Regions from separate parts of the Allobosea sp. FG18 genome, predicted to be linked through region 2. Evidence: predicted binding sites of a transcription regulator. Region 2 holds the regulator's gene; the other holds the start of a gene.
What was found. The regulator PhoB, encoded in region 2, activates phosphate uptake and scavenging genes when phosphate is short. The targets are predictions, from matches to a motif close to TGTCATNNANCTGTCAT.

Region 1 (15,201 bases), on a different contig from region 2:
GTAGTTCTCCAGGAAATACGGGCCGGGATAGAGCGGCATCTGGCCGTTGATCACGGTCGCGGCGTCCCAGGTCGAGGCGACGAAGGTCAGCCAGACCGGGAAGGCGACGATCAGCACGCCGATCGTCAGGATGACATAGGCGATCGCGTCGCCCAGGCGGCGGTCTTCGACCATCAGGCGGCCCTTCCCATTTCGCGCAGCAATCCGGCCAGCGCGTCCGCACAGGCATCGAGGCAGGCCTGGCCCTTCTCGGGCGTGGCACGGCGCGCATCGCCGATCACACCGGTCTCGGTCATCTCCCGGAAGGAGCGGTGGCGCGAGACGGTCGGCCGCCCCGGCAGGCCGTCGCGGGCGCCGAAGGCCTCGGCCAGGCGCGGCTCGCGCACCGAGCCCGGCGCCAGCACCATCATCATCGAGGTCTCGACCTCGCAGGCATGCTGGACGCCCTTCTGGTCTTCAAGCAAGGGCGGGAACGCGTCCTGCGCCAGCATGAAATAGGTGGTCGCCTCGACATGCAGCCGGGTCTCGCGCGCGAAATCAGGCAGGAAGGCGGTGAGCGCGGCGATGTTGCCGCCATGGCCATTGACGATCAGCACGCGGTGGAAGCCGTGGCGCTCGATGCTCCTGAGGAAGGCGAGCAGCACGGCGCGATAGGTCGGGATATCGAAGGTGAAGGTACCGCCGAAGGCCATGTGATGCTCGGCCATGCCGCACCACAAGGTCGGCGCGACGACGACGTCGACATCGCCGGCGCGCTCGGCCGCCGCCTTGCAGACGCCGCTGCACAGGATCGTGTCGACGCCGACAGGCAGATGCGGGCCATGCTGCTCGATCGAAGCCACCGGCAGGACGACGATCGTGTCCGTCGCCGCCTTGGCGCGCAGTTCCTCCGCGGTGAGGTCCATCCAGAGCACGGAGGACATCAGTAGCTGACCTTGCGCTCGATGAAGCGGAACTGCACGGCCGTCAGCCCGATCACCATGATCAGCAGCAGCACCGACTGGGCCGCCGAGCCGCCGAGATTGGAGCCGCCCTTGCCGTCCGAGAAGACCTTGTAGACCAGCGTCTCGGTCGCGCCCGAAGGGCCGCCGCCGGTCACCGTGTCGATGATGCCGAAGGTGTCGAAGAAGACGTAGACGATGTTGACGACGAGCAGGAAGAAGGTCGTCGGCGAGAGCAGCGGGAAGACGATGGTCCAGAATCGGCGCATCGGCCGGGCGCCGTCGATCACCGCCGCCTCGATCACGCTTTTCGGAATCGATTGCAGGCCGGCGAGGAAGAACAGGAAATTATAGCTGATCTGCTTCCAGGTCGCGGCCAGGATGACCAGCAGCATGGCGTGGTTGCCGTTGAGCCGCGGATTCCACGGGACGCCAAGCGATTGCAGGCCGCGGGCGAGCATGCCGAGCGAGGGATCGAACATGAAGATCCAGAGCACGCCGGCGATCGCGGGCGCCACCGCATAGGGCCAGATCAGCAGCGTCTTGTAGACCTCGGCGCCCCGGATCTGGCGGTCCGCCATCACGGCGAAAAGCAGCGCGATCGAGAGCGAAAACACGCAGACGAAGGTCGAGAAGACCGCCGTGTTGATGAAGGCCTTGAGGTAGCCGGGATCGGCGAAGAGCATCTGGTAGTTCTCGAACCAGACGAATTCCGTCGATGTGCCGAAGGCATCCTCGAGCAGGAAGCTCTGCCAGACCGCCTGGGTCGCCGGCCAGTAGAAGAACACGACGGTGATGGCGAGCTGCGGCAGAAGCAGCAGGAAGGGGATCGTCAGCCCCTTGAAGTATGCATTCTTCTGCATCGGCTTCCCTGGAACGAGACGGCCATCCCGGACGGAGAGTGTCCGGGATGGCCTTGGGTTTGCAAGAGCTAAGCGTTTAGCGGGCCGCGGTGCGCTCGAACTGGCGCAGCATCTGGTTGCCGCGCTCGGCCGCCGCATCCAGTGCCGCCTGCGGCGACTTCTGGCCGTTCAGCGCCGCCTCCAGCTCCTCCGACCAGATGTCGCGGATCTGGACGAGGCTGCCGTAGCGCAGGCCCTTCGAGTTGTCGGTCGGAGCCTTGTTGGTCAGCTCGAGGATCGGGGTCTCGAGATAGGGCTTGTCCTTGTAGAAGCCGGACGCCTTGACCTTCTCGTAGGCCGCCTTGGTGATCGGCAGGTAGCCCGACTCGGTATGCAGCTTCACCTGGCGATCGACATTCGAGAGGAAGGTGAAGAACTTCGCGACGCCCTTGTACTCGTCGGCCTTCTTGCCACCCATCACCCAGAGCGAAGCGCCGCCGATGATCGAGTTCTGCGGAGCGCCCTGCACGTCGGGATAATACGGCATCGCGGCATTGCCCCAGTCGAACTTGGCGTTCGCCCTGACATTGCCGAAGAAGCCCGAGGAGGTCAGGAAGATCGGGCATTCGCCCGAGGTGAAGCGGCCTTCGCCATTGTTGGTGCGACCGGAATAGTCATAGGTCTTGTCCTTCTGCAGCTCGACCAGATTGGTCCAGTGCTTGAGGAAAGCCGGGCTCTTGTTGAAGTTCAGCACGGCGTCGAAGCCGGCCATGCCGTTGACCTTGGTCGAGAGCGCCACGTTATGCCAGGCGCCGAACTGCTCGATATTGGCCCAGGTCGCCCAGGCGTTCGAGACGCCGCACTTGTCGTAGCCGGCGGCCTTCAGCTTCTTGGCGGCCGCGAAGGTGTCGGGCCAGGTCTTCGGCGGCTTCTCGGGGTCGAGGCCCGCCTTCTTGAAGGCGTCCTTGTTGTACCACATCACCATCGACGAGGAGTTGAACGGCATCGAGAGCATGTCGCCCTTGGCCGTCGAGTAATAGCCGGTGATGGCGGGCAGATAGGCGGTCGGGTCGAACTTCTCGCCGGCTTCCTTCATGACCTCGTGGACCGGCTTGATCGCGCCCTTGGCCGACATCATCGTGCCGGTGCCGACCTCGAAGACCTGCAGGATGTGCGGGGCCTGGCCGGCGCGGAAGGCGGCGATGCCGGCGTTCAGCGTGTCGGGATAGGAACCCTTGTAGACGGGTACGACCTTGTAGTCCTTCTGCGAGGCGTTGAAGTCCTCGGAAAGCTTGACGACGACGTCGTTGTTGGCGCCGGTCAGCGCGTGCCACCACTGGATCTCGGTCTGCGCCAGGGCAGGCGCGGCACCGGCCAGCGCGAAGGCAGCGACCGACATCAGGATGCGCGATTTGATGCTCATGGAATGTCTCCCTTCCGCGGGCGGGCGCCGCCGCGGTTCTTGTCGTTGGTGCGCAAGCTAGCATGAAGCGCAGGCGACATTTCAATGACAAATCGATGACGACCGGCGCAATCCGCTTTAGGTCTGGGTCCGGCCCGGCATGAATCGCGCCGGCCTCTCGCTTGCACATTCCGGCGTAACCGGCTGATCTGCGCTCCCGACCCGAATCCGCCCGTGGATGCCGCCATGCCCAGCCTCGACCTCGCCGTGACCACGACCCTGCCCGCGGATGCCGATGCCGCCGCGCTCGCCGGCCGCGTCTGGCGCCCCGATCTCGGCGGCCCGGCCGTGGTGACGCTCCGCGGCGGACAGATCGTCGACGTGACCCGGAGCTTCCCCACCAGCCGGGATCTCTGCGAGAGCGCCGACCCGGCCGCAGCCCTGCGCGCAGCCGAGGGCGAGGCGATCGGTTCGTTAGCCGACATTCTCGCCAACACGCCTGTGGATGGCCGCGATCCGAAGCGCCCCTGGCTGCTCTCCCCGCTCGACCTGCAAGCGGTGAAGGCGGCCGGCGTCACCTTCGCCGTCTCGATGCTGGAGCGCGTGATCGAGGAGAAGGCACGCGGCAACCCGGCCGCGGCTGCAACGATCCGCACCGAGATCGGCAAGCTCATCGGCGACGACCTGTCGAAGCTGAAGCCCGGCTCGCCCGAGGCGATGCATCTCAAGGAGGTGCTGATCAAGCAGGGCGCCTGGAGCCAATATCTCGAAGTCGGGATCGGGCCGGATGCCGAGATCTTCACCAAGGCCCCGCCGATGTCGACGGTCGGCACCGGCGCGGATGCCGGGCTGCATCCGGCCTCGAGCTGGAACAACCCCGAGCCGGAGATCGTGCTGATCGTCGCCTCGACGGGTGCCATCGTCGGCGCCACGCTCGGCAACGACGTCAACCTGCGCGATGTCGAGGGTCGCTCGGCGCTCCTGCTCGGCAAGGCCAAGGACAACAATGCCGCTGCCGCGGTCGGCCCCTTCATCCGCCTGTTCGATGCCGGCTTCACGCTCGACCATGTCCGCCAGACCACGGTGACACTGACGGTCGAGGGCGAAGACGGCTTCCGGCTGGAAGGCTCCTCCTCGATCGCAAAAATCAGCCGCGACCCGGCCGATCTCGCCGCGCAGATGATCGGCCCGCATCATCAGTATCCGGACGGGGCGGCGCTCTATCTCGGCACCATGTTCGCGCCGATCAAGGATCGCGACGCGCCCGGCGGCGGCTTCACCCATAAATACGGGGACATCGTCACCATCGCCGCGCCCGAGCTCGGCAGCCTCGTCAACCGGATGAAGCGCACCGACGCCTGCGCGCCCTGGACCTATGGCGCCTCGCATCTGATGCGTTACCTCGCCGGGCGCGGGTTGCTCTGAGCGGCAGGATCGCAATTTTCACGGCCGCCGTGTCATCCCGGATGCAGCGAAGCGGAGATCCGGGATCCATCGTAGAGCGCGGCGCCCTTCGATGGATCCCTGGGCAAGCCCGGGATGACGGCGTGGTTTCGCGCAGACACGAACGGCGCCTGTGGCAGATGCGTGCGTCCAAACATCCCAATCTTCTACGAAAAGAACGAGAACCTGCCTTTCCGTCAGGCGGATGGTAAGAATTTTCTGCCACTGAGCGGGCTGGACCAGGAGGGTTCGGCGTGGCGATGAGTGAGATCGGGAGACAGAGCTCCCAGGTCGACAGCAAACCTGTCGACGGCAAAGGGATGAGGGTGCGCGTGGCCGGCTCGCCTCTCGCCTGGATCATGGCTTTCGCGCTGGCGGCCATCGCCGGCCTGATCTTGCCCCTGCGCCTGCCGCTCGGGCCGAATGCCTGGGACACGGTCGTCTATCTCGACGCGATCCAACGCATCGAACTCGGCCAGGTCCCGACCATCGATTTCTTCGCGCCGATCGGCCCCCTCGGCTTCTACCTAGCCGCGGCGCTCGACATTCTCTTCCCCAACGCGCAGCCGATGCTGCTGATCAACTGGGCACTGCTGCCGGTCATGCTGCCGGTGCTGGCCCTGATCGCCCGCGAGGTCTCCCGGCGCTCCCGGCCGCAGGCGCTCGCGCTCGTCCTGCCCTTCCTGCTGTTCGCGGCGCTGCCGATCAACCTGCACGGGCTCTATCCCTCGCCCGGTTTCGACGGCTACGGCTTCTACAACCGCCATGTCGCCCTGCTGCTCTACCTGCTGATCGCCACGCTGATCTTCGTGCAGCGGCGCGGCTTGCAGGTCGGGCTCGTGGCCGCGCTGATGCTGGCGCTGTTCCTGACCAAGATCACCGGCGCGGTCTCCGGCACGCTGCTCGTCGGCTATGCCACGCTCAGCGGGCGGATGCGCTTCCGCGATGCGGTCATCGCCGCCGGCTTCGTCATCCTCGCGCTGGGCGTGCTGGAGCTCGCGACCGGGCTGAGCTCCGCCTATGTCATCGATATCCTGACCCTGCTCGGCCTCAACACCGATACGCTGCTGCCGCGCTTCCTGACCGTGGCCTCGGTCAAGTTCAACGTGATCGGGCCGTCGCTGCTGCTGCTCGCCGTGCTGGCCTATGCCTCCTGGCGCGATGGTTTGCCGGCGACACTCGCCGGCTGGCGGGCGCTGGCCGATGCACCGATCGGCTGGTTCGCGGCCGGCCTGTTCGCGCTCGCCCTGTTCGAGACGCAAAACACCGGCTCGCTCGAATTCATCGGGCTGTGGCCGATCCTGCTGCCGCTGCTGCTCGACTGGTGGGAGCGGCGCGAGGACCGCATGCGGCCGGTTGTTCTCGTCCTGACGCTCGCGGTCACGCTGCCGAGTGCCGTGATCTGCCTGGAGCGGGGCATGCGTGCGGTGATGGGCGCGGCGACCTATGTCGCACTCGACGTGCCCGATCTCGGCCCCCTCGGCCGCATCAGCGTGAAGCGCGACATCGCCGCGCGCGCCGCGGCGATGCTCGACCACTATGCGACGCAGCCGGAAGGCTATCGCGACCTGATCCAGCGCGACATCCTGCCCTCCTATATCCTCTATTCGGAGATCGACTATCAGGCGACCTGGATGCTCGAGATCCAGCAGGCGATCACCGCGATCAAGGCCTGGGAAGCCGCCAACAAGCGCGAGCTCAACGGCTTCTTCACCTTCGACTTCGTCGATCCGCTGAACCGCCTGCTGGAGCGCTCACCGCCGCGCGTCGTGCCCGTCGGCGTCGACCCAGGCCGCAGCACGCCGGACCTCCAGCCGGGGACCATCGAGGCCCTCCGGCAGACGGACGCGATGCTGATGCCGAAATGCCCGGTGACGACGCCGCGCGAGATGATCCGCAGCCATTTCGCCGCCGCGCTCGAAGGGCGCGAGCGGATCGCGCTCGCGCCCTGCTGGGACATGTATCTCAGGAAGTAGGCGGTAGAGCATTCTCGAGCGAAGCGGATACCGGTTCGCGTGAAGAAAATGCGATAAAACAAAGAACTAGAGCGTACCTGCGGTTCGGAGAAACACGGGCACGCTCTATATATCAGCCAGCCGCCGTCTGCCCGGCTTCCCAGCCGAGGATGGCGCGCTTGCGCGTCAGTCCCCAGTGATAGCCGGTCAGCGCGCCGGACTTGCCGATGACGCGGTGGCAGGGCACCACGAAGGAGATCGGGTTCTTGCCGACCGCCATGCCGACGGCGCGTGCCGCGCTCGGCTTACCGATATGGCTGGCGACCTCGCCATAGGTGGTGGCGCAGCCGACGGGGATGCGCAGCAGCGTCTCCCAGACCCGGACCTCGAAATCGGTGCCGATCAGCACGACGCGCAGCGGCGTCTCGGGCGACCAGGCCTTGGGCTCGAAGATGCGGCCGGCATAGGGCGCGGTCAGCACCGGGTCGTAGTGATAATCGGCATGGGGCCAGCGCCGCATCATGTCGGCCAGCGCCTCGGCGCGGCCGCCGACGACCTTGCCGCCATCGGCGCTGTTCGAGACCCAGCCAAGGCCGGCGAGGCCGCGATCGGTGATCACCACCAGCGCCTCGCCGAAGGGTGAGACATGGAAGCCGTAGGAGAGCTTCAAGCCCTCACCACCGGTCTTCCATTCGCCGGGCGACATCGCCTCATGCGTCACGAAGAGATCATGCAGGCGGCCGGGGCCGGAGAGTCCGACTTCCAGCGCCGTATCGAGGATGCTGGCCGAGGCGGAGAGCAGCCCCTTGGCATGGTCGAGCGTGATCGCCTGCAGGAAGGCTTTCGGCGTCAGCCCGCACCAGCGCCGGAAGAGATGATGGACATCGGTCGGCGTCGCGCCGGCGGCCTCCGCGATCGCCTCGATCGTCGGCTGCTCGCGCCAGTTATGGGTGATGAAGGAGAGGATACGCCGGACGGTGTCGTAATCCGAGCCGGGCGCGACGGCCGGGAAATCGGCCTCGCTCGGCATGGCCTCGGCGGCACGCGCCAGCACCGCATTGGAGAAGCGCGTCGGGGTCATCGCCGTTTTCATGGAAGCATGAGCGTTCATGGGAGCCTCGCATCATTCGTCATGATGCGAATCTAGGGTCTCCACCATGCCGTTCCCACCCGAAAGCTGGCAAGGGCGGGGTTGCCCTCCACATCGTCCTCACTGATCAGCCTCATCCTGAGGAGCCGCGAAGCGGCGTCTCGAAGGATGGTCCAGATGGTTCAGGAGCCTCCGGGAACATCCTTCGAGACGGCCCTTGCGGGCCTCCTCAGGATGAGGGCTGATAGGGCCATGACTTCTCCCGCCGACGCGATCATCGATCTCTACCAGCGCCATGCCGCCACCTATGACGGCCTGCGCGGCAAGCTGCTGATGGAAGGCCCCTGGCTCGCGCGTTTCCGGGCCCTGCTCGCACCCGACGCGGCGATTCTCGATATCGGCTGCGGCACAGGCCAGCCGATCGCTCGCCATTTCAGCGAACAGGGCCATGCCGTCACCGGCGTCGATTCCGCCGCGGCGATGATCGCCCTGTGCCGGGAGCGCTTTCCCGAGGGCGACTGGCAGGTCACCGACATGCGCAAGCTCGCACTTGGACGCCGTTTCGGCGGACTGATCGCCTGGGATTCGTTCTTCCACCTGACGCCCGATGATCAGCGCGGGATGTTCAAGGTCTTCGCGAACCATGCCGCACCGGGGGCGGCTCTGATGTTCACCAGCGGTCCGGCGCATGGCGAAGCGATCGGCAGCTTCGAGGGCGAGGCGCTCTATCATGGCAGCCTGGACCCACAGGAGTACCGGACCTTGCTCGCGCAGAACGGCTTCTCGGTCATCGACCATATCGTGGAGGACCAAAGCTGCGGCGGGCATACGATCTGGCTCGCCCAGGCCGGTCCTGCTCAGGGCGCCCCGTAATCCGGCCCGCGGCGGGCGCTCGACAGGGCGGAACCCAGCGCATCGGCGAAACCGGCGCGCTCATGCGGCGAGAGCGCGGCGGCGACCGCGACGCTCTGCCCACGCGAGACCAGCTTCAGGCCGAGCAGGCCGTAATCCTCGTCGGTCTGGCGTTCGAGCCTTGTCCAGATCGGATTGAAGCGCCAGACCGTCTCGCGCCCGTGATGCGAAACCTTGCGCAGGAAGACCTCCAGCGGCGTCACCACGATGCGCTCGAAGGCGCGCGCATGCCGGAAATTGACGTGGAAGGCGACAAAGAGCGCGACGACATCGATCCCGAAGAAGCCGGCGACCGGCCAGGCACCGAGCACGACGAAGGGGATCGAGGAGATCACGCTCGCCAGGCAGACCAGCGTCATCACGATGCGGAAGCCGTTCCGGCCGAGCGAGCGATGCGGCGTGATCGTGGCGTCGAAGACCGGCCGCTGCGACGCGTCCGCGATCTCGCTGCCAAGGCTCTTGCCGGTGGTCATGCGACGATTATAACGCCGTCATGGATCAGCGGAACAGGCCCCCTCGCATGGCTGCGCCGGCAAAGCGCATCACGTTGCCGCGCGCCCGCAAGCCGGCGGAGATCCGCGAGATCTTCAGCCGCTTCCAGGCCGCCAATCCCGAGCCCAAGGGCGAACTCGACCACACCAACGCCTTCACGCTGCTGGTCGCCGTCGTGCTCTCGGCGCAGGCGACCGATGCAGGCGTCAACAAGGCCACCCGCGCCCTCTTCGCCATCGCCGACACGCCGGAGAAGATGCTCGCGCTCGGCGAGGAGGCCGTGCGCGAGTACGTCAAGACGATCGGGCTCTTCCGCACCAAGGCGAAGAACGTGATCGCGCTCTGCGAGAGGCTGATCGCCGAGTTCGGCGGCGAGGTGCCGGCGACCCGCGAGGCGTTGGAGAGCCTGCCCGGCGTCGGCCGCAAGACCGCCAATGTCGTGCTCAACATCGCCTTCGGCGAGATCACCCACGCCGTCGACACCCATGTCTTCCGCATCGCCAACCGCCTGCGCATCGCGCCGGGCAAGAACGTGCTGCAGGTCGAACTCGGGCTGGAAAAGGCCGTGCCGCCCGAATTCGGCCGACACGCCCATCACTGGCTCATCCTGCACGGGCGCTACACCTGCAAGGCGCTGCGCCCGGAATGCCTGCGCTGCATCCAGAACGACCTCTGCGATTCCGCCGACAAGCGGATCGCTTGAGCTTTCAGCGCAGACAAAGCCCCCGGCGCACAGCGGAATTCGGGCGCGCCGGGAACCTTCGGATCGGAGCAGAGCAAGCTGCTCAAGCCGTCGCGTGCGGCTCGTGCCGATAATCCCACACTGCCCAGGCCGAAATCCCCGCGATCAGCAAACCGACCAGGAGATGGCTCCAGAACGCGTGGAGATGGGTCGTGAAGCCGAGCATCCAGGGCGAGGCCACCAACCAGAGCCCGAGCGCGAGGTTCAGCCACTCTTCCCATTCGGCAAAGGCCGAAATCGCGGCGATCGCGATCAATGCGAGCACAGCGCCGACGATCCAGGCATTGCGCGCCGGCATCACATCGCCGGTATAGCCCATGAACCAGGGTGAGAAGAACAGCAGCGCGGCGAGGATCAGGTTAAGCCAGTCCTGCGTCCGTCCGGTCTTCATATTCGAGGTCATCATGATCACCTCCATCGGTGACGATCATCCAACCACTACGCCTCGCGCATGAGGCGCCAGGTCCCGATTATTATACGATCAGGTCGATAATATTTCAAGAACATATTGGGAACGACAGGTGACCGACCGAAGCCCGTCACCTGTGCAGCGATGTCTTCTGCGCGGCGGCACGACCGAACCGCGGTGAGTGAATTCACTTCGCGTCGAGCAGGTCCTTGACCGAAAGCAGGACCAGTTCGTTGTCGTCGGCCTTCTTCGGATCGCGCGAGGAGGAGAAAGGCAAGTTGTTGTCGTTGCCGACGACGATGATGCCATTGGCGCGATCGACCACGTCGACGTTCTCGATGGTGAAGAACGGGAAGGGCAGCACGCCGTCGATGGCGCCCTGCTTCGCCTTGCCGTCGGGATCGGCGATCTTCATGAGGTCGATGAAGCCGATCTTGCGCACGGGCTTGCCGACATTCGCCTCGGTCAACTCGATCTTCACGATGCGCTTGAACTTGGCGAGGTCGTGGAAGCAGTCGGGGCCCTTCTGGCCAGCAGCGCAAGCCTTGTCGGCGGTGCCCTCGCCGTTATCGCGCTCGATGATCAGCGCTGTAGAGCCGTCGATCATGTTGAAATCGCCGATGGCATTGCCCTTCTGCTCAAGGGGATAGAACCAGGAGCGGCCGGTCCACTTCTCGCCCGCGACATCGAATTCGAGGATGCGCAGCACTTCCTTGCCATCGACCTCCTCGTTGCCCTTGGTTTCGGCGTTCCAGAGCGGGCCTTCGAGCAGCGGATAGAGGAAGCGGCCATCCGGCGACTGCGCCATGCCCTCATAGCCCTTGGAACGGCGCACGTTGAAAGCCGGCATGGGAGCATTGGGCGCGCCGGGCGTGGTGATGGCGTAATGGTCGGGCGAGCGGGCCGGCTTGCCGTCGACCTGTGTCTCGAACACCGCCTCGACCTTGCCGGTGGCGTCGACGCGGATGAGATAGGGGCCGAATTCCTCGCCGATCCAGAACTTGCCGCCGATCGGCTGGATCGATTCAGGATCGAAATCGGCACCGGTCAGGTAGCGCTTTTCCGTGCCTTCCTGGACGATACGGAACGGCACCTTCTTGTCGGGGTCGTGCAGGAAGGTGGTCAAGAGACGCTCGACCGCGCCCTTGCCGAAATCGGCCCTGAGGCGATGGAAGAACAGCATCGCGTCCGGCGAATTCGCCTTGGCGCCGAAGCCGTTATCGGTCAGCACGAGGAACTCGCCATTCCCCAGCGAGCGGATGCCGGAAAAACCCTGCACGGGCTGGCCGGCGAAGGGGGTGGAGAGCCCGGTCGGGCGTCCGCCCGAGGTGCCCATCACGGTGCCGACCGCCTCGACGCGCTTGCCGGGCGTGACGAACTTGCCGGAGATCTTGAGATCGGCCGGCGCATCGGCCGGAGCCGGGATGATGGTGTTCGCCGGCAGCAGGGCTTGGCCGACGAGCTTGGCGGGGAATTCCTTCTGGGGCGCCTCGGCTCCGGCGAGAATCGTCGAGGACAGCAACAGGGTGGCAATGATCGGCAGGCGCATGGAATACTCCGGGATGAAGCGAAGCCTTCGCTTCGCCCGTCTCGATTGCGCTGCGACGACAGCCCGGCGACCGTTCCGTGACGGTTGCCGGACCAGATCATCAGACCGAATGAGATATTCAGTCCGATGATCTGGTTTTTCGTTTTTGCATCGGCATTTTCCGAAAACCGGGCCCCACTTTTCGGGCCGATGCCCTAGCGCTCAGTATCCCCGCGCCGGATCGACCACGTTGATCAGCGGTTCTCCGGCTTCCAGACGTCCGACCTGCATGGCAATCGCCGTGGCGATCGCGGCGGGTTCCGACATCGCCGAGTTATGCGGCGTCACCGTCACGCCCGGATGGCTCCAGAGCCGCGACTCCACCGGCAGCGGCTCGACCTCGAAGACATCGAGCGTCGCGCCCTTGAGCGTGCCGGCATCGAGCGCGGCGAGGATATCGTCCGCGACCTGCAGGCCGCCGCGCCCGGCATTGATCAGGAACGGCCCGCCGAGGCGCCCGTCCTGCGCGAGGCCCGAGAGCATCCCGGCATTGATGATGCTGCGCGTGTCCGGGGTCAGCGGCAACAGGCTGACGAGGATGTCGGTACGGCCCAGGAAAGCCTTCATGCCGTCCTCGCCGGAGAAGGTCTGGAGACCCTCGATCGTCTTGGGCGAACGGCTCCAGCCGGCGACGTCGAAGCCCATGACGGCGAGCTTGCGCGCCGCGTCCTGGCCGAGCTCGCCCAGCCCCATGATGCCGACGCGGACCGAGCGGGCGGCCGGCTGGTTGCGGTCGTCGTCCCAGAGCTTCTCGCGCTGCTGGCTGTCATAGCGGCGCTGCTGGCGCAGATAGCTCAGGCAATGCAGGACGATGTACTCGCTCATGCGCGTCGTCAGGTCGGGGTCGACGATGCGGGCGATCGGCACTTCGGGCAGCTTGTCGTCGGCGAAGAGGAAGTCGACGCCGGCGCCCAGCGAGAAGATCGCGGCGAGATTGGGCAGGCCCGTCAGACTGCCGGGCGGGTGCTTCCAGCTCGCGACGTAGTGGACGGCGCGACGGTCGAAGGGCTCGCCGAGGACGACGATCGGCATATCCGGCAGCAGCGCCTGGAAGCGCGCGCGCCAATCCTCGACATGCCAGCCCGTCATGGCCAGAAGCAGACTCATCCCGTAACCCTCTCCGTAACCCGTTCCGCGACCAGCGGGCCGCGCGCCGCACCGTCTCCGATCCGATAGGCCTTGCGCAAGCGCTCGCTCGCCGCTTGGTAACCGGCCTCATTGCGGGCATGGACGATGCCGAGTGGCCGATCCGGCCCCACCGCATCGCCGATCCCCGCCAGCCCGACGATGCCGACGGCATGGTCGATCGGGTCCTGCGGGCGCACGCGGCCACCGCCGAGCGCCACGACCGCGAGGCCGACGGCGCGTGTGTCGACAGAGGCGACAGTCCCGGCCGTTTCGGGATGGACCGGCTTCACGACCGGCGCGGCGACGAGGTGCTTCTGCGGCGCCTCCAGCAGGTCCGCCGGGCCACCGAGCGCCACGATCATGCGGGCGAAGCGTTCGGCCGCGGCGCCGGAGGCGAAAGCCTGCTCGATCTTGGCGCGGGCGGTGTCGAGATCCGGCGCGAGCTTGCCGAGCAGCAGCATCTCGGCGGCGAGCGCGACCGTGACCTCGTGGAAGCGCGGTTCGCGATGGCGCCCGGTGAGATGGTCGAGGGCATAGGCGACCTCGAGCGCATTGCCGGCGGCGGAGGCGAGCGGCTCGCTCATGTCGGTGAGGAGCGCAGTGGTCGGCAGGCCCGCGCCGTTGGCGACGCCGACCAGGGCCCGCGCCAGGGCCTGCGCCTTGCCGTAATCCGGCAGGAAGGCGCCGGAGCCGAATTTCACGTCCATGGCGAGGCCGTGCAGGCCGGCGGCGAGCTTCTTCGACAGGATCGAGGAGACCAGCAAGGGAATCGTCTCGACCGTCGCGGTGACGTCGCGAATGGCATAGAGGCGCTTGTCGGCCGGGGCGAGATCGGCAGTCTGGCCGATAATGGCGCAACCCGCCTCCCGCACCACCTTGCGGAAGAGGTCGATGCCCGGTTGCGTGACGTAGCCCGGGACCGCGTCGAGCTTGTCGAGCGTGCCGCCGGTATGGCCGAGGCCGCGGCCTGAGATCATCGGGACATAGCCGCCACAGGCCGCGACCGCCGCCGCCAAGGGCAGGCTCACGGTATCGCCGACGCCGCCGGTCGAATGCTTGTCGAGGGCGGGACCGGGCAGGTCGTCCCAGCGCAGCACCGTGCCGGAATCGCGCATGGCCAGTGTCAGCGCCACGCGCTCGCGCTCGTTCATGCCGTTGAAATAGACCGCCATGGCGAAGGCGGCGGCCTGGCCCTCGCTGACCGAACCGTCCGGCAGCCCGGCGATGAGCTGGCGGATATCGGCCTCGGACAGTTCCGCCCCGTCGCGCTTGGCGGCGATAATCTCCTGGGTCAGGCGCATCAATAGCTCCCACGCGGCGCGGCATCGGGCCCGGCGCCATCAATAGCCGCGACGAGCGCGCCGTAGAGGCCGCTGGCGCCGAAGCGGAAGGTTGTCGGCGAGGCCCAGTCGGGCCCCATGATCGCGTCGGCTAGGTCGAGATAGCTTCTGGCGTCGGCGAGCGTCCGGATGCCGCCCGAGGGCTTCAACCCGATGGGACGGGCGGTGCCCGCGATGACGCTCAGCATCACGCGCACGGCGGGGATGCTGGCCGAATGCGCGGTCTTGCCGGTCGAGGTCTTGATGAAATCGGCGCCGGCCGCGATGGCGAGCTCCGAGGTGGTCCTGACCTTGTCGAGATCGGGATACTCGCCGGTCTCCAGGATCACCTTCAGCCGCCGCTCGCCGCAAAGCCCCTTGACGTTGCGGATCATCGCTGCCGCCGCCGTGGTCTGCCCGGCAAGGACGGCCCGCCAGGGCAGGACGAGGTCGATCTCGTCGGCACCGGCAGCGAGTGCCTCTTCCGTCTCGCGCATCGCCGGGGCGATCGGCGTGTCGCCATCGGGAAAGTTAACGACCGTCGCGATGCGGACGGGGCCGTCGCCGAGTTCCGCTCGCGCTGTCGCGACGAAGCGCGGCCACAGGCACACGGCAGCGACCGGCACGGGGCCGGAGACGGCGCGGCGGCAGAGATCGCGCGTGCCTTCCTCCGTGGCATCGTCGGCGAGATCGGTGAGGTCGAGCAACGCGAGCGCGCGCCGGGCGAGATCGGCATCGGACATGGCTTACAACTCCGACAGGAAGGCGCGCAGCAGGCGCCTGAGCGCGCCCGCCGCGAGGCCCGCGACATCGCGCGTCTCGGCATGGTGCGGCGTGCCGCCAAGGAGGCCTGCACCCATATTGGTGACGATCGACAGGCCGGCGACGCGCAGGCCGTAGCGTCGCGCCAGGATCACCTCCGGCACGGTCGACATACC
Region 2 (15,201 bases):
CCCTGGCAGATGACCTTGGTGTTCTTGTCGATCAGGATGGACATGTCTGCTCCTCAGGCCTTCTTGATCGCGGCGACGATCTTCTGCGCGGCGTCGTCGAGGTCGTCGGCGGGGATGACGTTGAGGCCGGACTCGCGGATGATCTGCTTGCCTTCCTCGACATTCGTGCCTTCGAGACGCACGACCAGCGGAACCTGAAGGCCGACGGCCTTCACCGCGGCGATGACGCCGCGCGCGATGACGTCGCACTTCATGATGCCGCCGAAGATGTTGACGAGGATGCCCTTCACCTTCGGGTCGGCGGTGATGATCTTGAACGCCGCCGTCACCTTCTCTTCGGAGGCACCGCCGCCGACGTCGAGGAAGTTGGCGGGCGATTCCCCATAGAGCTGGATGATGTCGAGCGTCGCCATGGCGAGGCCGGCGCCGTTGACCATGCAGCCGATCGTGCCGTCGAGCGCGATATAGGCGAGGTCGTATTTGGAGGCCTCGATCTCCTTCTCGTCCTCTTCAGTCGTATCGCGGAGCGCAACGACCTCGGGGTGACGATAGAGCGAGTTCGAGTCGAACGAGACCTTGGCGTCCAGGCACTTGAGCTGGCCCTGGGTGGTCACGATCAGCGGGTTGATCTCCAGCATGTCCATGTCCTTGGCCACGAACGCGTTGTAGATCTGGCCGAGCACGGTGCCGGCCTGCTTGGCGAGGTCGCCCTTCAATCCGAGGATGCGCGCCATGGCGCGGCCGTGATGCGGCATGATGCCGGTGGCCGGATCGACCGAGAAGGTCTCGATCTTCTCGGGCGTGTCATGGGCGACGGCCTCGATGTCCATGCCACCCTCGGTCGAAACGACAAAGGCGATGCGCGAGGTCTCGCGGTCGACCAGAGCCGAGAGGTAGAACTCCTTCTCGATGTCCGAGCCGTCCTCGATATAGAGGCGGTTGACCTGCTTGCCGGCCTCGCCGGTCTGGATCGTGACCAGCGTGTTGCCGAGCATTTCCTTGGCGTGGGCCTCGACCTCGGCCACCGACTTGGCGAGGCGAACGCCGCCCTTGGCATCGGCCGGCAGTTCCTTGAACTTGCCCTTGCCGCGCCCGCCGGCGTGGATCTGCGACTTCACGACGTAAAGCGGCCCCGGCAGCTTCTTGGCGGCCTCGACCGCCTCCGCCACCGTCAGCGCCGGGAAACCGGCCGAAACGGGCGCGCCGAATTCCTTGAGGATGGCTTTGCCCTGGTATTCGTGGATGTTCATGTGCTCGGTTTCCCTGACAGCGACCGAAAATTGACGAAAGGGCGGCCGCGCGTATCCGCGCCGCCGCCCTTGCTTAAATCACGCGAGTGACGAGTCGATGTTCTTGCAGGCGTCGATCAGGCCCTGCACCGAAGCCACCGACTTCGCCAGCATCTCCTTCTCGGCGCCGTTGAGGCGGATCTTGACGACGCGCTCGACGCCCTTGGCACCGATCACGACGGGAACGCCGACGAACATGTCCTTGACGCCATACTGGCCCTTCAGCGCAGCCGCCGCCGGCAGGACGCGCTTCTGGTCCTTGAGATAGCTCTCGGCCATCGCGATCGCGGAGGCAGCCGGGGCATAGAAGGCCGAGCCGGTCTTGAGCAGGTTGACGATCTCGCCGCCGCCCTTGCGGGTGCGCTCGACGATGGCGTCCAGCTTCTCCTGCGTGGTCCACTTCATCTTGACGAGGTCCGGCAGCGGGATGCCGGCGACGCCCGAGTAGCGAACCAGCGGCACCATGTCGTCGCCATGGCCGCCGAGCACGAAGGCCGAGACGTCCTTGACCGAAACGTTGAACTCCTCGGCGAGGAAGTGGCGGAAGCGGGCGCTATCGAGCACGCCGGCCATGCCGCAGATCATGTTGGGCTTCAGGCCCGAGAACTTCTGGAGCGCCCAGACCATCGCGTCGAGCGGGTTGGTGATGCAGATCACGAAGGCCTTCGGGGCGTACTGCTTGATGCCTTCGCCGACCGACTTCATTACCTTGAGGTTGATGCCGATCAGGTCGTCGCGGCTCATGCCGGGCTTACGCGGCACGCCGGCGGTGACGATGATCACGTCGGCGCCCTTGATGTCCTCGTAGGAGTTCGTGCCCTTGTAGCCGGCGTCGAAGCCGTCGACCGGGGCGGACTCGGCGATGTCCAGGCCCTTGCCCTGCGGAATGCCCTCGGCGATGTCGAACAGGACGATGTCGCCCAGTTCCTTGAGGCCGGCGAGGTGAGCGAGCGTGCCGCCGATCTGGCCGGAGCCGATGAGGGCGATCTTCTTACGGGCCATTGCCTAGTCCTTTGTTTCTGGCGCGACCATCGATCCGGCCTTTGCCGGCTTCGACATTCAAAATGCCTTGGCGCTGCGACAGGTCAGCTCCCCGGAGGGAGCCGGCCAAACCGTGCGTTCCTTTGGCCCAAACCGGCCTTTTGCCGCAACCCTCGCCGCAAAAGCGGCTTTTCTCGGGCACCGGACGCCTCGCGCGACATCGCGCGAGGCCGGCTTATATTTTTCAATAACTTAGAAGAGGCAGATAATCACACTCGGTTCCACGAGGAACGAAATCCGGCAATTACAATTTACAGAAACTGTAATTCGTCACCAGATTATTCACACGATCCCGCTGCCGAGCACCCGCAGGATCACGCGGATCAGGGTCGAGAGCCGCGTATCGACCGAGGCCTGCGGCACGTCCGCCTCCAGCGCGAGCGAGGCCGGATGGATGAAGCGGTTGGTGGCGTCGATGACGAAGGCGATCGCCCGGTCGCGGTCGCGCGGCTCGAACACGCCGGTCGCCATGCCCTCGTCGACCACCCGTTCGAACAGGGCGCGCACGCGCGTGCGGTTGCGCCGGCTGATTGCGTGCCGCTTGGCCACCGCCAGCGACAAGGCCGCGAAGAGATGCGGCTCCTCGGTCAGCAGGTCGCGATTGGCCTTGGCCAGCGCCAGGATCAGGCGCTCGAGCTTGTCGTCGGCCGGGTCGGGTCCGTCGGCGACATCGGCGAGCCGGCGCTCGGTCGCCTTCAGCCAGACATCGACGACGGCGTCGATCAGCGCGCCCTTGGAGGGAAAGTAGCGATAGACATTGGCATGGGTCATGCCCGCCTCTTCCGCCACCGCGACGACGGTGAAGCGCTTCAGCCCGAACTTGCGCAGATGCTCGCCGGCGACCGTGAGGATGCGGGTCTCGCTCGGTTCGCGCTGCGGCATCGTCAGGTCTCCACCAGCCCCGTCGTATCCCCGCTCGCCGTGGAATCCGGCCGGCCATGCGGCATCGCCAGATACTCCTCGGAGCGCATCTCGATCAGGCGGGAGACGGTGCGGTCGAACTCGAAGGCCTCGCGCCCCTTGTTCGCGCGATAGAGCTCATGCGGTTCGGCCGCCGCCGAGGCGACGAGCTTCACATGATGCTCATAGAGCGTGTCGATCAGGATGATGAAGCGCTTGGCCTCGTTGCGTCGGTCGAAATCGAGGATCGGGATATCGTCGAGCACCAGCATATGGAAGCGCTGTGCCAGCGCGATGTAGTCGGAAGCGCCATAGGCCTGCGCGCAGAGATCGGCGAAACCCGCCCGCGCCACGCCGCCGGCCGCCTGCGGCAGGACGAGATCGTGGCCCTGCACGGTGAGGACCGTACGCTGGCCCTGCGCCTTGCCCGACAGCGCCTTGAAGGCGGTATCGAGCGCAGCCTTCGCCTTCTCGTCGGCCGGGGCATGATAGACCGGCGCACCGCCCAGCTTCTCCAGCCGGAAATCGGTGCGCGCATCGAGCTTGAGCACCTCGACCTTGGTCTGCAGCAACGCGATGAAGGGCAGGAACAGCGCCCGGTTGAGCCCGCCCTCATAGAGCCGCGACGGCTCGACATTCGAAGTCGCGACCACCACCACGCCCGCCGCGAACAGCGCCGTGAACAGCCGCCCGAGAATCATCGCATCGGCGATATCGGTGACGGTGAACTCGTCGAAGCAGAGCAGATAGGCCTCTTCCGCCAGCGCGGCCGCAACCGGCGCGATCGGATCGGCGTCCTTGACCTCGCCGCTCTTGATCTTTTGGCGGAAGGCATTGATGCGGCCATGGACGTCGGCGAGGAATTCGTGGAAATGCACGCGGCGCTTGCGCTTCACCGGCGCTGCCTCGAAGAACATGTCCATCAGCATGGTCTTGCCGCGGCCGACCGAGCCCCAGACATAGAGCCCCTTCGGCACCGCCGCCGTGTCTGGCTTCTTGCCGAAGAGCCAGCCGAGCGCGCTGCCCTTGCGGGCCAGGCGCCGGGCGGCAAGCGTTTCGGTCAGCGCCTGGAGCTTCTTGACCACCGCGACCTGCGCGGGATCGCGCTCGATGGCGCCCGCCTCGACCAGGGCGGCATAACGGTCGGTGATCGAGGCTGACATGACGGCGGGCGCTGGCGATCCAGAAAAGACCTCACCGGGTTACGGCAGCCCTGCCCTCATCGCAAGCCCGCCGAGCACTCGCGGCGAAAGGCCTTACGCCGTCGGAGTTGCGACGAAGTCGCGTGTGCGCGCCTGCTTCGCTGCGACGAGGATGATCCGGGGCGCTCCCTGCTCGACGATCTCGCCGCCCTTCATGAAGGCGATGTCGTCGGCGACCTCGCGCAGGAAGCTAGGCTCATGCGTCGCCACGATCATGGTCAGGCCCGAGCCTGCAAGCCCGCGGATCACATCGAGAACCTCGCCCGCGGCGTCCGGATCGAGCCCGGCCATCGGTTCGTCCAGCAGCATCAGCCGCGGCCTCGCCGCCATCGCCCGCGCGATGGCGAGGCGTTGCCGCTGCCCGCCCGGGAGTTCACTCGGATAGGAATCGCGCCGATCTGCCAGCCCGACCCTCTCCAGCGCCGCCATCGCCTCCATGACGATCTCCCTGCGCGGCCGCCTCAGCAGGGCGAGCGGCCCCTCGATGACATGCTGCAGGGCGGTCATATGGTCGAGCAATTCCGGGCGCTGCGACACCATGCCGATGGTTGGGTGACGGCGCGCGCTCTCCGGTTCGACCGGCTCTCCGTCGATCTCGATCGAACCCTGATCGATCGCCTCGCTTTGACCGATGCAGCGCAGTAGCGTCGATTTGCCCGCACCCGGCGGCCCGATGATGCACTGGACCTGCCCTGGTTCGACCGCGAGCGAGACGTCGTTCAGTGCGATCTGCGGGCCAAAGCGCTTACTCACACGCGTGATCGTGACGGCAGCGCCTTCCGCCTTCGTGATCTGCGCCGCGCTCAACGTCGCGCCCTCCCGCGCTGCTCTTCAAGAATGGCTTTGGAGGCCATAGCGCCCGATCTTCGGCAAGGCCAGCCCGGCGAAACCTCCCGCTCGCCCGCGCGTTGTCGCGAAGGAGGACGCGCCATGCACACCATTCTGCCTGCCCCGGACCATGTCGCCGCCTATCGCCTGTCGCGGACGCTGACGGCTGAGGATATCGACGCGATCGTAGCCGATATCGAGGCACGGCTGACCCGCCACGAGAAGCTCGGCATCCTCGCCGACATGACCGATTTCACCGACATGACACTCGCCGCGGCCTGGAAGGACGCGCGCTACAGCATCGGCAAGCTCTGGGAGCTCAGGCGCTTTCCGAAGGAGGCCGTAATCACCGACAGGGGCTGGCTCGCCGGCTTCGTCGATCTGCTCGACCCGGCGATCCCCTTCGTCAAGGTCCGCGCCTTCAAGCCCGAGGACTATGACAAGGCGCTGAGCTGGGTCGGCGATATCGAGGGCGGGCCGGACGCCTGAGGCTTACGCGGCTCCGCTGCGCGCGAAGGTCTCGTCGAAGGCGTAGCCCGCGCCGCGCACGGTGCGCAGCGGGTCCTTGGCATCACCCGGCGTGATCGCCTTGCGCAAACGCCCGACATGGACGTCCACCGTGCGCTCGTCGATATAGACGTCGCGGCCCCAGACTGCGTCGAGGAGCTGCGCGCGCGAATAGACCCGGCCCGGCGCCTGCATCAGGAATTCCAGCAGGCGGAACTCGGTCGGCCCGAGATGCAGTTCGCTCCCCGCCCGCCGGACACGCCGCGTCGTGCGGTCGAGTTCGAGGTCGCCGGCCGCGAGCAGGCCGGCGACGTGACCGGGCTTCGCCCTGCGCAGCAGCGCCTGGATGCGCGCGATCAGCTCCGGCAGCGAGAAGGGCTTGACGACATAGTCGTCGGCGCCGGTCGCAAGGCCACGAACCCGCTCGGTCTCCTCGCCGCGCGCCGTCAACATGATGATCGGCACGCGCTCGGTATCGCGCCGCGAGCGCAGGCGCCGGCAGAGTTCGATGCCGGACAGGCCCGGCAGCATCCAGTCAAGCAGGACGAGATCGGGCGTGTGATCGCGCAGGTGCAGTTCCGCATCGTCCCCGCGCGCGACGCTGTCCACCTCGAAGCCCTCGGCCTCGAGGTTGTAGCGCAGCAGCAGGGTGAGCGGCTCCTCGTCCTCGACGATCAGGATGCGTGCGGCCATGCTTCTTTTCCGTCCGTCATTCGAGCCTGCCGTCATGCTCGCCCCTGTGGCGAGCATCCACGTCTTGAACGGCACCTGCCAGGACGAAGACGTGGATGGTCGGGACAAGCCCGACCATGACGGAAAGGCTACGGCACTTCGTGTTCGTTCAGTTTCCCGTCACCGCTTCGACCTCGATATTGGTCGTATCGAGCTTGGGACGGTTCACATCGAGGGAATCGCCGGTGACGAGGTAATGGATGGTCTCGGCGATATTGGTGGTGTGGTCGCCGATGCGCTCGATGTTCTTCGCGCAGAACAGCAGATGCGTGCAGAAGGTGATGTTGCGCGGATCTTCCATCATGTAGGTCAGGAGTTCGCGGAACAGCGAGGTGTAGAGCGCGTCGATCTCGTCGTCGCGCTTCCAGACCTCGAGCGCCTTCTGCTCGTTGGTCGCGGCATAGGCGTCGAGCACGTCCTTGAGCTGGGCCTGCACGAGACGGCTGATATGCTCGAGGCCGACGACCGCGCGATGCGGCGGCTGGAACTGCCCGGCGATGGCGACGGCGCGCTTGGCGATGTTCTTGGCGAGATCGCCGACGCGCTCGATGTCGGAAGCGAGGCGGATCGCCGAGATCAGCTCGCGCAGATCCTGCGCCAGCGGCTGGCGCCGGGCGATGGTGAGCACGGCCTTCTCCTCGACCTCGCGCTGGAGATTGTCGAGGCGCTGGTCGGCCGAGATGATCTTCTGGGCGAGCGCGGTGTCGCGGCGAACGAGCGCGACCGTGGAATCGCCCAGCATGCGCTCGGCCATGCCGCCCATTTCGGCAAGGCTGCGGCGGATGCCTTCGAGATCGGTGTCGTAGGAGCGGACGATATGGTCGGTCATGGCGTTGTCCTCCGGCACATCGGGCCGAAAAGTGGAAACCGGTTTTCGGGCAAGCCGATGCGAAACTAAATGTCGCTTAGCCGAAACGGCCGGTGACGTAGTCCTGGGTCTGCTTCTTGGCGGGGTTCATGAAGATCGTGTTGGTCGGCGCGAACTCGATGACCTCGCCGAGATACATGAACGCCGTGTACTGCGAGATGCGCGCCGCCTGCTGCATGTTGTGCGTGACGATCGCGATGGTGAAGTCGCTCTTGAGCTGCTCCAGCAGGTCCTCGATCTTGCCGGTCGAGATCGGGTCGAGCGCCGAGGTCGGCTCGTCGAACAGGATCACCTCCGGCTTCTGCGCGATGGTGCGGGCGATGCACAGGCGCTGCTGCTGGCCGCCGGAGAGGCCCATGCCCGAGCTCTTCAGCTTGTCCTTGACCTCGTCCCAGAGCGCGGCACGGCGCAGGGCACCCTCGACGCGGTCGTCGAGCTCCGATTTCGGCGGCTTCTCGTAGAGGCGGATGCCGAAGGCGACGTTGTCGTAGATCGACATCGGGAACGGCGTCGGCTTCTGGAAAACCATGCCGACGCGCGAGCGCAGCTCGTTCACATCGACGTCCTTGCCGATGATGTTGCGGCCATCGAGCATGATCTCGCCTTCGGCGCGCTGCTCCGGATAAAGCGAGTAGATGCGGTTGAAGATGCGCAGCAGGGTCGACTTGCCGCAGCCCGACGGGCCGATCAGCGCCGTGACGTGGCGGTCGCGGAAGTCGAGATTGATGTTCTTCAGCGCCTTGTGCTCGCCGTAGTAGAAATCGAGGTTCTTCACCGCGATCCGGACGGGCGCCTCGGCATCGAGCGACTGGGGGGAGAGTTCAAGGGTCGAAAGCATCGACATGGGTCCTCAAGGTCGGTCGCGACCGGGTTGGTTTCAGGCTCACTTGCTGCCGGCGACGATGCGCCGGGCAATGATCGAGAGCACGAGGATCGAGACGGTGATGATGAGCGAGCCGGCCCAGGCGAGCTGCTGCCAGTTCTCGTAAGGGGCGGAGGCGAACTGGTAGATCGTCACCGGCAGGTTCGAGACGCCGCCGACCAGCGTCGGCGAGAACCAGAAATTGTTGTTGAGCGCGGTGAAGAGCAGCGGCGCGGTCTCGCCGGCGATGCGGGCGAGCGCCAAGAGGATGCCGGTGACCATGCCGGCCTTGGCCGCGCGCCAGGTCACCGAGGTGATGACGACGGAGGGCGGCGCGCCGAGCGCGGCGCCGGCTTCACGCAGCGGACCGGGCACGAGGTTCAGCATGTCCTCGGTGGTGCGCACGATGACCGGGATCGCGATGATGCCGAGCGCGACGCCGCCGGCCCAACCGGAATAACCGCGGAACGGCTCGACCAGGATGACGTAGACGAACAGGCCGATCAGGATCGACGGTGCCGAGAGCAGGATGTCGTTGATGAAGCGGATCAGGTTGGCGAGCTTCGAGCCGCGGCCGTATTCCGCAAGCCAGGTCCCGGCCAGCACGCCGATCGGCGTGGCGATCGCGATGCCGAGGAAGGTCAGCACGAAGGAGCCGACGATGGCGTTGGCGATGCCGCCGCCTTCCGTGCCGGGGCCGGGCGTCACCGCCGTGAAGGTCGCGATCGAAAGGCCGCCGACGCCCTTCACCACGAGCATGCCGAGGATCCAGAACAGCACGAAGATGGCGATGAAGGTGAAGCCGGTGGCGATGACCTTCATCAGCCGGTCGGCGGTGCGGCGCGACTGGCGCACGCGCCCCCAGGGCTGATAAGGCAGTTCGCGAGGCGTGGTCGTCATGGTCATGGGGTTGAGCCTCAGTAGCGCTTGACGCGGGCGACCAGCAGTCGCGCGATGACGAGGACGACGAAGGTGACGAAGAACAGGATGCAGCCGAGCGCGATCAGCGCGTTGAGCTGCAGGCCCAGCGCCTCGTTGAATTCGTTGGCGATGCGCGAGGCGATCGTCGAGCCGGGATCGAGGATCGAGGCCGAGAGCCGGTTGGCGTTGCCGACCACGAAGGTCACCGCCATGGTCTCGCCGAGCGCGCGGCCGAGGCCGAGCATCACCGCGCCGATGATCGAGACGCCGGCCTGCGGCACCAGCACATGGCGCACGACCTCCCAGGTCGTCGCACCGATGCCATAGGCGCTCTCGCGCAGCACGGAGGGGATCTGCTCCAGCATGTCGCGCGTGATCGAGGCGATGAAGGGGATGATCATGAAGGCCAGGATGATACCAGCCGTGAAGATGCCCAGCCCCGAGGGCGAGCGCGCATAAAGCACGGTGCCGACGATCGGCATGCCCTCGACGATGTTCGAGAGCGGGATCTGCACATAGGCCGCGAAGAGCGGCACGAAGACGAACAGGCCCCACATGCCGTAGATGATCGAGGGCACGGCGGCGAGCAGCTCGATCGCGGTCCCGACCGGCTTCTTGAACCAGGCCGGGGCGAGCTGCGTCAGGTAGACCGCGATGCCAAGCGAGAGCGGCACGCCGATCACCAGCGCGATCAGCGCCGTCGAGAGCGTGCCGACGATCGCCGGCCAGGCACCGTATTGCTCGTTCTGCGTATCCCAGACGCTGGAGGTGATGAAGCCGAGGCCGAATTCGCGGAAGGCCGGCCAGCCGCCGATCACCATCGAGGCCATGATGGCCGCGAGCAGCACCAGCACCAGCAGCGCGGCCGCGAAGCTGGCATTGCGGAAAACGAGGTCGAAGGTCGCCTTCGGCGCCTTCCGCACGATCGGCGTCGCGCCGGGAATGCTCGTCATGTCGGTTGCTGCGGTCATCCGCGAAGGCTCCGGTGGCGTTGCCGGGATCGTCGGATTACCCGCCCGACCCCAGCCCTCATCCTGAAGAGCGCCCGAAAAGGGCTCCTCAGGATGAGGGCTTGAAGAGTGCAGCGAGGCGGATCGAAACCCGCCTCGCCCGTGTCGCTGGCAGCGATCAGAAGATCGGCTTGCCGGAATTGTCGGTCACGCCCTTCCAGGCATTGCGGACCTGGTCCTTCACATTCGCCGGCAGGGCGACGTAGTCGAGGTCGCTGGCCAGCTTGTCGCCGGACTTGTAGGCCCACTCGAAGAACTTCAGCGCGGCCTGCACCTCTTCCGGCTTCTCCGGCTTGGCATGGACCAGGATGAAGGTCGCCGAGGTGATCGGCCAGGCTTCCGCGCCCTTCTGGTTGTTGAGCGAGATGCCGAAGCCCGGCTGCTCGCTCCAGTTGGCGTTGGCGGCGGCGGCCTGGAAGGCCTTCTCTTCCGGCGCCGGGAAGTTGCCGTCGGCATTCTTCACCAGGGCATGGGAGAGCTTGTTCTGCTTGGCATAGGCATATTCGACATAGCCGATCGAGTTGGCGACCTGCTTGACCGAGGCGGAGACGCCCTCATTGCCCTTGCCGCCGATGCCGACCGGCCACTGCACGGCGGTGTTGGTGCCGAGCTTCGACTTCCAGTCGGCCGAGACCTTCGACAGGTAGTCGGTGAACACGAAGGTCGTGCCCGAGCCGTCCGAACGGTAGACCGGGTTGATGTTCGCGTCCGGCAGGGTGACGCCGGCATTGAGCGCGACGATCTTCGGATCGTTCCACTTCTTGATGTCGCCCATGTAGATCTGGGCGATGATCTCGCCCGAGAGCTTGAGCTTGCCCGGCTCGACGCCGGCGATGTTCACGGCCGGCACGACGCCGCCCATCACGGTCGGGAACTGGATCAGGCCGTCCTTGGTCAGGTCTTCGCCCTTGAGCGGGGCGTCGGTGGCGCCGAAGGCGACGGTCTTGGCCTTGATCTGGCGGATGCCGCCACCCGAGCCGATCGACTGGTAGTTCAGTCCGGTGCCCGTCTCCTTCTTGTAGGCCTCGGCCCACTTCGCATAGATCGGAAAGGGGAAGGTCGCGCCGGCGCCGGTGATGTCGGCAGCCTGGGCGGAACCGGCGATCCCGGCGGCAACGGCCGCGAGAACGAGAATCTTGCGCATGTGAGATGTCCTCATCTGGTCGCTCTATCTAGCGGCCCTGTCAGAACACCCTCTGTATGACAGCCAAATGACAATCCGTCATGAAAGCTGTCACGAAGGCCTGTCATGCACGGGCTGGCCGACGTGGATGATCGGGAATCCTCCCAGCTGGCACCACTCTTGTCATTCCGGGGCTTCGCGCAGCGGAGAACCCGGAACCCACGACCAGGCGAGCCCTTGGCAACCGCATGATCGCGAACGCGAACCCAGTCGTGGGTTCCGGGTTCGCGCCTGCGGCGCGCCCCGGAATGACAAGCGGGTCGCTCGAAACCGCCAAGCGTCACCCAAGCTTAGCCGTTGGCGTGCCCGGCCGCGAAACGCGGCAGGATCGCCCTGAAGGTCGCGCCCTCGCCCGGCTTGCTCTCGATCGTCAGGCGCCCGCGGTGGCGCAGCACGATATGCTTGACGATGGCGAGGCCCAGGCCGGTGCCGCCCGTCTCGCGGCTCGCGGCGGTGTCGACCCGGTAGAAGCGCTCGGTCAGGCGCGGCAGATGCTCCGGCGCGATGCCCGGCCCGTGGTCACGTACGCTGAAGCTGGCCTCGCTCTCGCCGGTCTCGACGGTGATCGCAACCTCCCCACCGGGCTTGCCGTATTTGATCGCGTTCTCGACGAGGTTCTCCATCAGGCGCAGCAATTCGTCGCGGTCCCCCGGCACCTGCAGCGCCTCGCGCGGCGTCTTCAGCGCCAGCGTGACATCGCGCTCGCGCGCCATCAGCGTCAGTGAATCCACGATCTCGCGGGCGATGCCGGCGAGATCGACCGGGGTATCCGGCGCGACATGGGCCCGCTGCTCGATCCGCGACAGCGAAAGCAGATCATCGACCAGCCTGGCCATGCGCAGGCCTTGCTCGCGCATGATGGCGAGGAAGCGCTCCCGCGCCCGCTCGTCGTTGCGCGCCGGCCCCTGCAGGGTCTCCACGAAACCGAGCAGCGAGGCCAGAGGCGTACGCAATTCATGACTGGCATTGGCGACGAAATCGACGCGCATGCGCTCGATCACGCGCTGCTCGCTCAGGTCCTGGAAGGTCAAGAGCGTCGCATGGCGCAGGCCGCTGTCACGCAGCGCGGCGATATGGATGCGGAAAGTCCGCTCGACCGGCACCCGCTCGACGAGCTCGACGGTCTTGCGGCCGCCCTCCAGCGCCACCTGCTCGATCGCATCGTTGAGATCGGGGTCACGCAGCACCAGCGCGAGAAGCTTGCCGACGGCAACACCGGGGATCAGCGCCTGCATGGCCGGGCTCAGCGCCTGCGCCACGCCCTGTCCGTCGAGCAGCACGGCCGGCGCACCGATCGCCTCGATCACGTCCCGCACCAGCGCGGCATTGGAAGCGGAGAGATCGACCATGGGAAGCCCGGAGACAGACGGCGGATGCCGACGGGGCCTCTTCCTGAGCGGAAGCGCGGCAGGCGTCAATTCCCTTCCGCGACCCGGAGCATTTTCGAGCGAAGTGGACACCGGTTCGCGTGAAGAACCGAAGGGCCGCGTCAGCGAACATGCGACAAAACAAGGAGCTGGAGCTATCGCGCCATTCGGGGAATTGCGGAATTGCTCTAGCCGGCTAGGCTGCTTGTGAAAGAGGAGCCTGCCGATGGCGAAGAAATTCTCGGGTTCGCACGTGAAGGAACCGATCGTCGTGCCGTCGGAAGATCACGCCAAGCCGGCCAAGACCCGCACCAAATCCAGCAAGGCGAAAGACTTCGATATCGAGGCCGACAGCCTGCCGGAAGCCATCATCGACGCCGCCTACCACAGCGGGAATTTTCCTTATGGCAAGCGGATGAAGCGCAAGCGCTACAACCGCGAGATGGAACCGCTGCAGATCGAATTGCAGAAGCTGAAGCGCTGGGCGAGCAAGCATGGCGAGCGCGTCGTCATCGTCTTCGAGGGCCGCGACGGCGCCGGCAAGGGCGGCACCATCGCCCGCTTCACCCAGCATCTCAATCCGCGCCAGGCCCGCATCGTCGCCCTGTCAAAACCTTCCGACACCGAGCGGGGCCAATGGTATTTCCAGCGCTATGCCGTGCGGATGCCCACAGCCGGCGAGATCGTGTTCTTCGACCGCTCCTGGTACAATCGCGCCGGCGTCGAGCGCGTCATGGGCTTCTGCAAGCCCGAGGAGACCGAGCACTTCCTGCGTGAGGCGCCTGCCTTTGAAGGTATGCTCGCGCGCGACGGCGTGCGCCTGATCAAGCTCTTCCTGACCATCGGGCGCGAGATGCAGATGACGCGCCTGCACGCCCGCTGGCACGACCCGCTCAAGCGCTGGAAGCTCTCGCCGATCGACTTCGAATCCATCCCGCGCTTCGACGACTACTCCCGCGCCTTCGACGAAATGCTCTCCCGCACCTCGACCGAGGCCGCGCCCTGGCATGTCGTGCGCAGCAACGACAAGCTCCGCGCCCGCCTCAACGCCATCCGCCATGTCCTGCGCATGGTCCCCTACAAGGACAAGGACGAGTCGGCGATCGGCACGCTGGACGAGGAGATCGTCATTCCGGTCAGCCGCTATCTCGATGATGGCGGCGAGCCCGAGGGCGGGTAGCATCTCGGCCGCCTCAAGACCCGATCGCCTGGTCCGTTTCCTCCAGCCATGACGATCGCGCTCGTCAGTACTGCATCGCCCGGGCGCGGGCGTTGCCGATATGGATGCTCATCTCGTCCGCGGCGCGCTCGGGATCGCGGCTCTCGATCGCGGCGATGATCTTGAGATGGTCCTGCATCACCGGCACCAGGATGTGGTTCTGGATGCGCGTCTCGTATTGGCGGATCAGCCGGATCTTCAGCCAGGTCACGCGGAAGGCCTGGCTGACGATGTCGTTGTCGAGATGGTCGATGATCGCTTCGTGCATCAGGCGATCGACATCCTCGGCATCCTCGATCAGGCGCTCGTCTCCGCCGGCCTCGGCCCGCGCGATGATCGCCTCGTGACGCGCGCGCTGCTCGGCGATCTCGTCGTCGGTGGCGTTCTGGGTGTAGAGCGCCGTCGCCTCCTTCTCCAGGAAGAGCCGAAACTGGAAGGCGTTGCGGATCAGGTTGAGGTCGACATGGGCGACCTGCATGCCGCGCTGCGGCACGGTCTTGATCAGCCCCTCCGCCTCCAGTCGCGGCACCAGCTCGCGGATGGCGCCGAGCGGAAAGCCGGTCATCGCGACGAGTTCGCGCTGTGTCACGAACTGGCCGGGCTTGATCTCGCGCGCCAGCAATCGCTCGGTGAAGGAGGCATAGGCGCGCTCCCGCAGCTTCAGCGGTTCGCCCTCGCGCGGCTCCTGCTCCGGCTCGTTCACGGTCTCTCCTTCCGGTTTCCTTCTCAGGCCGCTTTCGCCTGCGTGATCGAATCGAAGGCGGCGAAGAGCCGCTTGCGGGTCGCCGCATCCAAAGCCTCCAGCGGCGGGCGCATCGCGCCATAGCCGGGATCGCCATGGATATGGCCGACCAGCGCCTTCACCGCCGCCAGCACCGGATGCGAGCAGATCTCGTCGACCAGCGCGTTCACCACAGGGCTGTCCTTGCCCTCATAGACCATCGGGCGCACCAGCTCCGGCACCAGGTTGGAGACGCCGCAAATCGTGCCCTGCGCGCCATTGCGCACCGCCTTGGCGAGCTGGCGTTCGTCGCCGACCAGGATGGCAAGCTCGCCATGCGCCTTCAGCAGCGCCTCGGTATTGGCATAGCTGCCGGAGGAATCCTTCACCCCGATGACCAGCCCCGGAAACGCCGTCTTCAACCGCTCGACCAGCGCGATGCTGATGTCGACCGCCGTCACCGAGGGGATGTGGTAGAGCACGACATTACGCGCCGCCGGCCCCAGCTTCTCGAAGAACTGCGAGAACCAGGCATAGAGCCCGTCATCGCT

Region 1: ugpB (sn-glycerol-3-phosphate ABC transporter substrate-binding protein UgpB) is a predicted target of PhoB. The motif match lies at 3,291-3,307, and genes of this name have one in related genera.

Annotation. Positions count from the first base shown of each region.
Region 1 is NZ_JBMDKB010000009.1:70,120-85,320, forward strand. It holds gene ugpE (sn-glycerol-3-phosphate ABC transporter permease UgpE) at 1-174, opposite strand, end outside; gene ACODTJ_RS12035 (creatininase family protein) at 174-923, opposite strand; gene ugpA (sn-glycerol-3-phosphate ABC transporter permease UgpA) at 923-1,804, opposite strand; gene ugpB (sn-glycerol-3-phosphate ABC transporter substrate-binding protein UgpB) at 1,881-3,206, opposite strand; gene ACODTJ_RS12050 (fumarylacetoacetate hydrolase family protein) at 3,432-4,610, shown strand; gene ACODTJ_RS12055 (hypothetical protein) at 4,961-6,604, shown strand; gene ACODTJ_RS12060 (methylated-DNA--[protein]-cysteine S-methyltransferase) at 6,717-7,613, opposite strand; gene ACODTJ_RS12065 (class I SAM-dependent DNA methyltransferase) at 7,926-8,546, shown strand; gene ACODTJ_RS12070 (DUF2244 domain-containing protein) at 8,531-9,058, opposite strand; gene nth (endonuclease III) at 9,106-9,780, shown strand; gene ACODTJ_RS12080 (SPW repeat protein) at 9,863-10,225, opposite strand; gene ACODTJ_RS12085 (esterase-like activity of phytase family protein) at 10,416-11,777, opposite strand; gene ACODTJ_RS12090 (2-hydroxyacid dehydrogenase) at 11,979-12,923, opposite strand; gene deoA (thymidine phosphorylase) at 12,920-14,245, opposite strand; gene deoC (deoxyribose-phosphate aldolase) at 14,245-15,006, opposite strand; gene ACODTJ_RS12105 (purine-nucleoside phosphorylase) at 15,010-15,201, opposite strand, start outside.
Region 2 is NZ_JBMDKB010000002.1:99,171-114,371, reverse strand. It holds gene sucD (succinate--CoA ligase subunit alpha) at 1-44, opposite strand, end outside; gene sucC (ADP-forming succinate--CoA ligase subunit beta) at 54-1,250, opposite strand; gene mdh (malate dehydrogenase) at 1,329-2,291, opposite strand; gene ACODTJ_RS02720 (TetR/AcrR family transcriptional regulator) at 2,613-3,212, opposite strand; gene zapE (cell division protein ZapE) at 3,215-4,393, opposite strand; gene ACODTJ_RS02710 (amino acid ABC transporter ATP-binding protein) at 4,487-5,239, opposite strand; gene ACODTJ_RS02705 (SpoIIAA family protein) at 5,363-5,749, shown strand; gene phoB (phosphate regulon transcriptional regulator PhoB) at 5,753-6,460, opposite strand; gene phoU (phosphate signaling complex protein PhoU) at 6,609-7,328, opposite strand; gene pstB (phosphate ABC transporter ATP-binding protein PstB) at 7,405-8,211, opposite strand; gene pstA (phosphate ABC transporter permease PstA) at 8,251-9,135, opposite strand; gene pstC (phosphate ABC transporter permease subunit PstC) at 9,147-10,121, opposite strand; gene pstS (phosphate ABC transporter substrate-binding protein PstS) at 10,279-11,304, opposite strand; gene ACODTJ_RS02670 (ATP-binding protein) at 11,634-12,692, opposite strand; gene ppk2 (polyphosphate kinase 2) at 12,937-13,890, shown strand; gene ACODTJ_RS02660 (GntR family transcriptional regulator) at 13,955-14,632, opposite strand; gene ACODTJ_RS02655 (dihydrodipicolinate synthase family protein) at 14,656-15,201, opposite strand, start outside.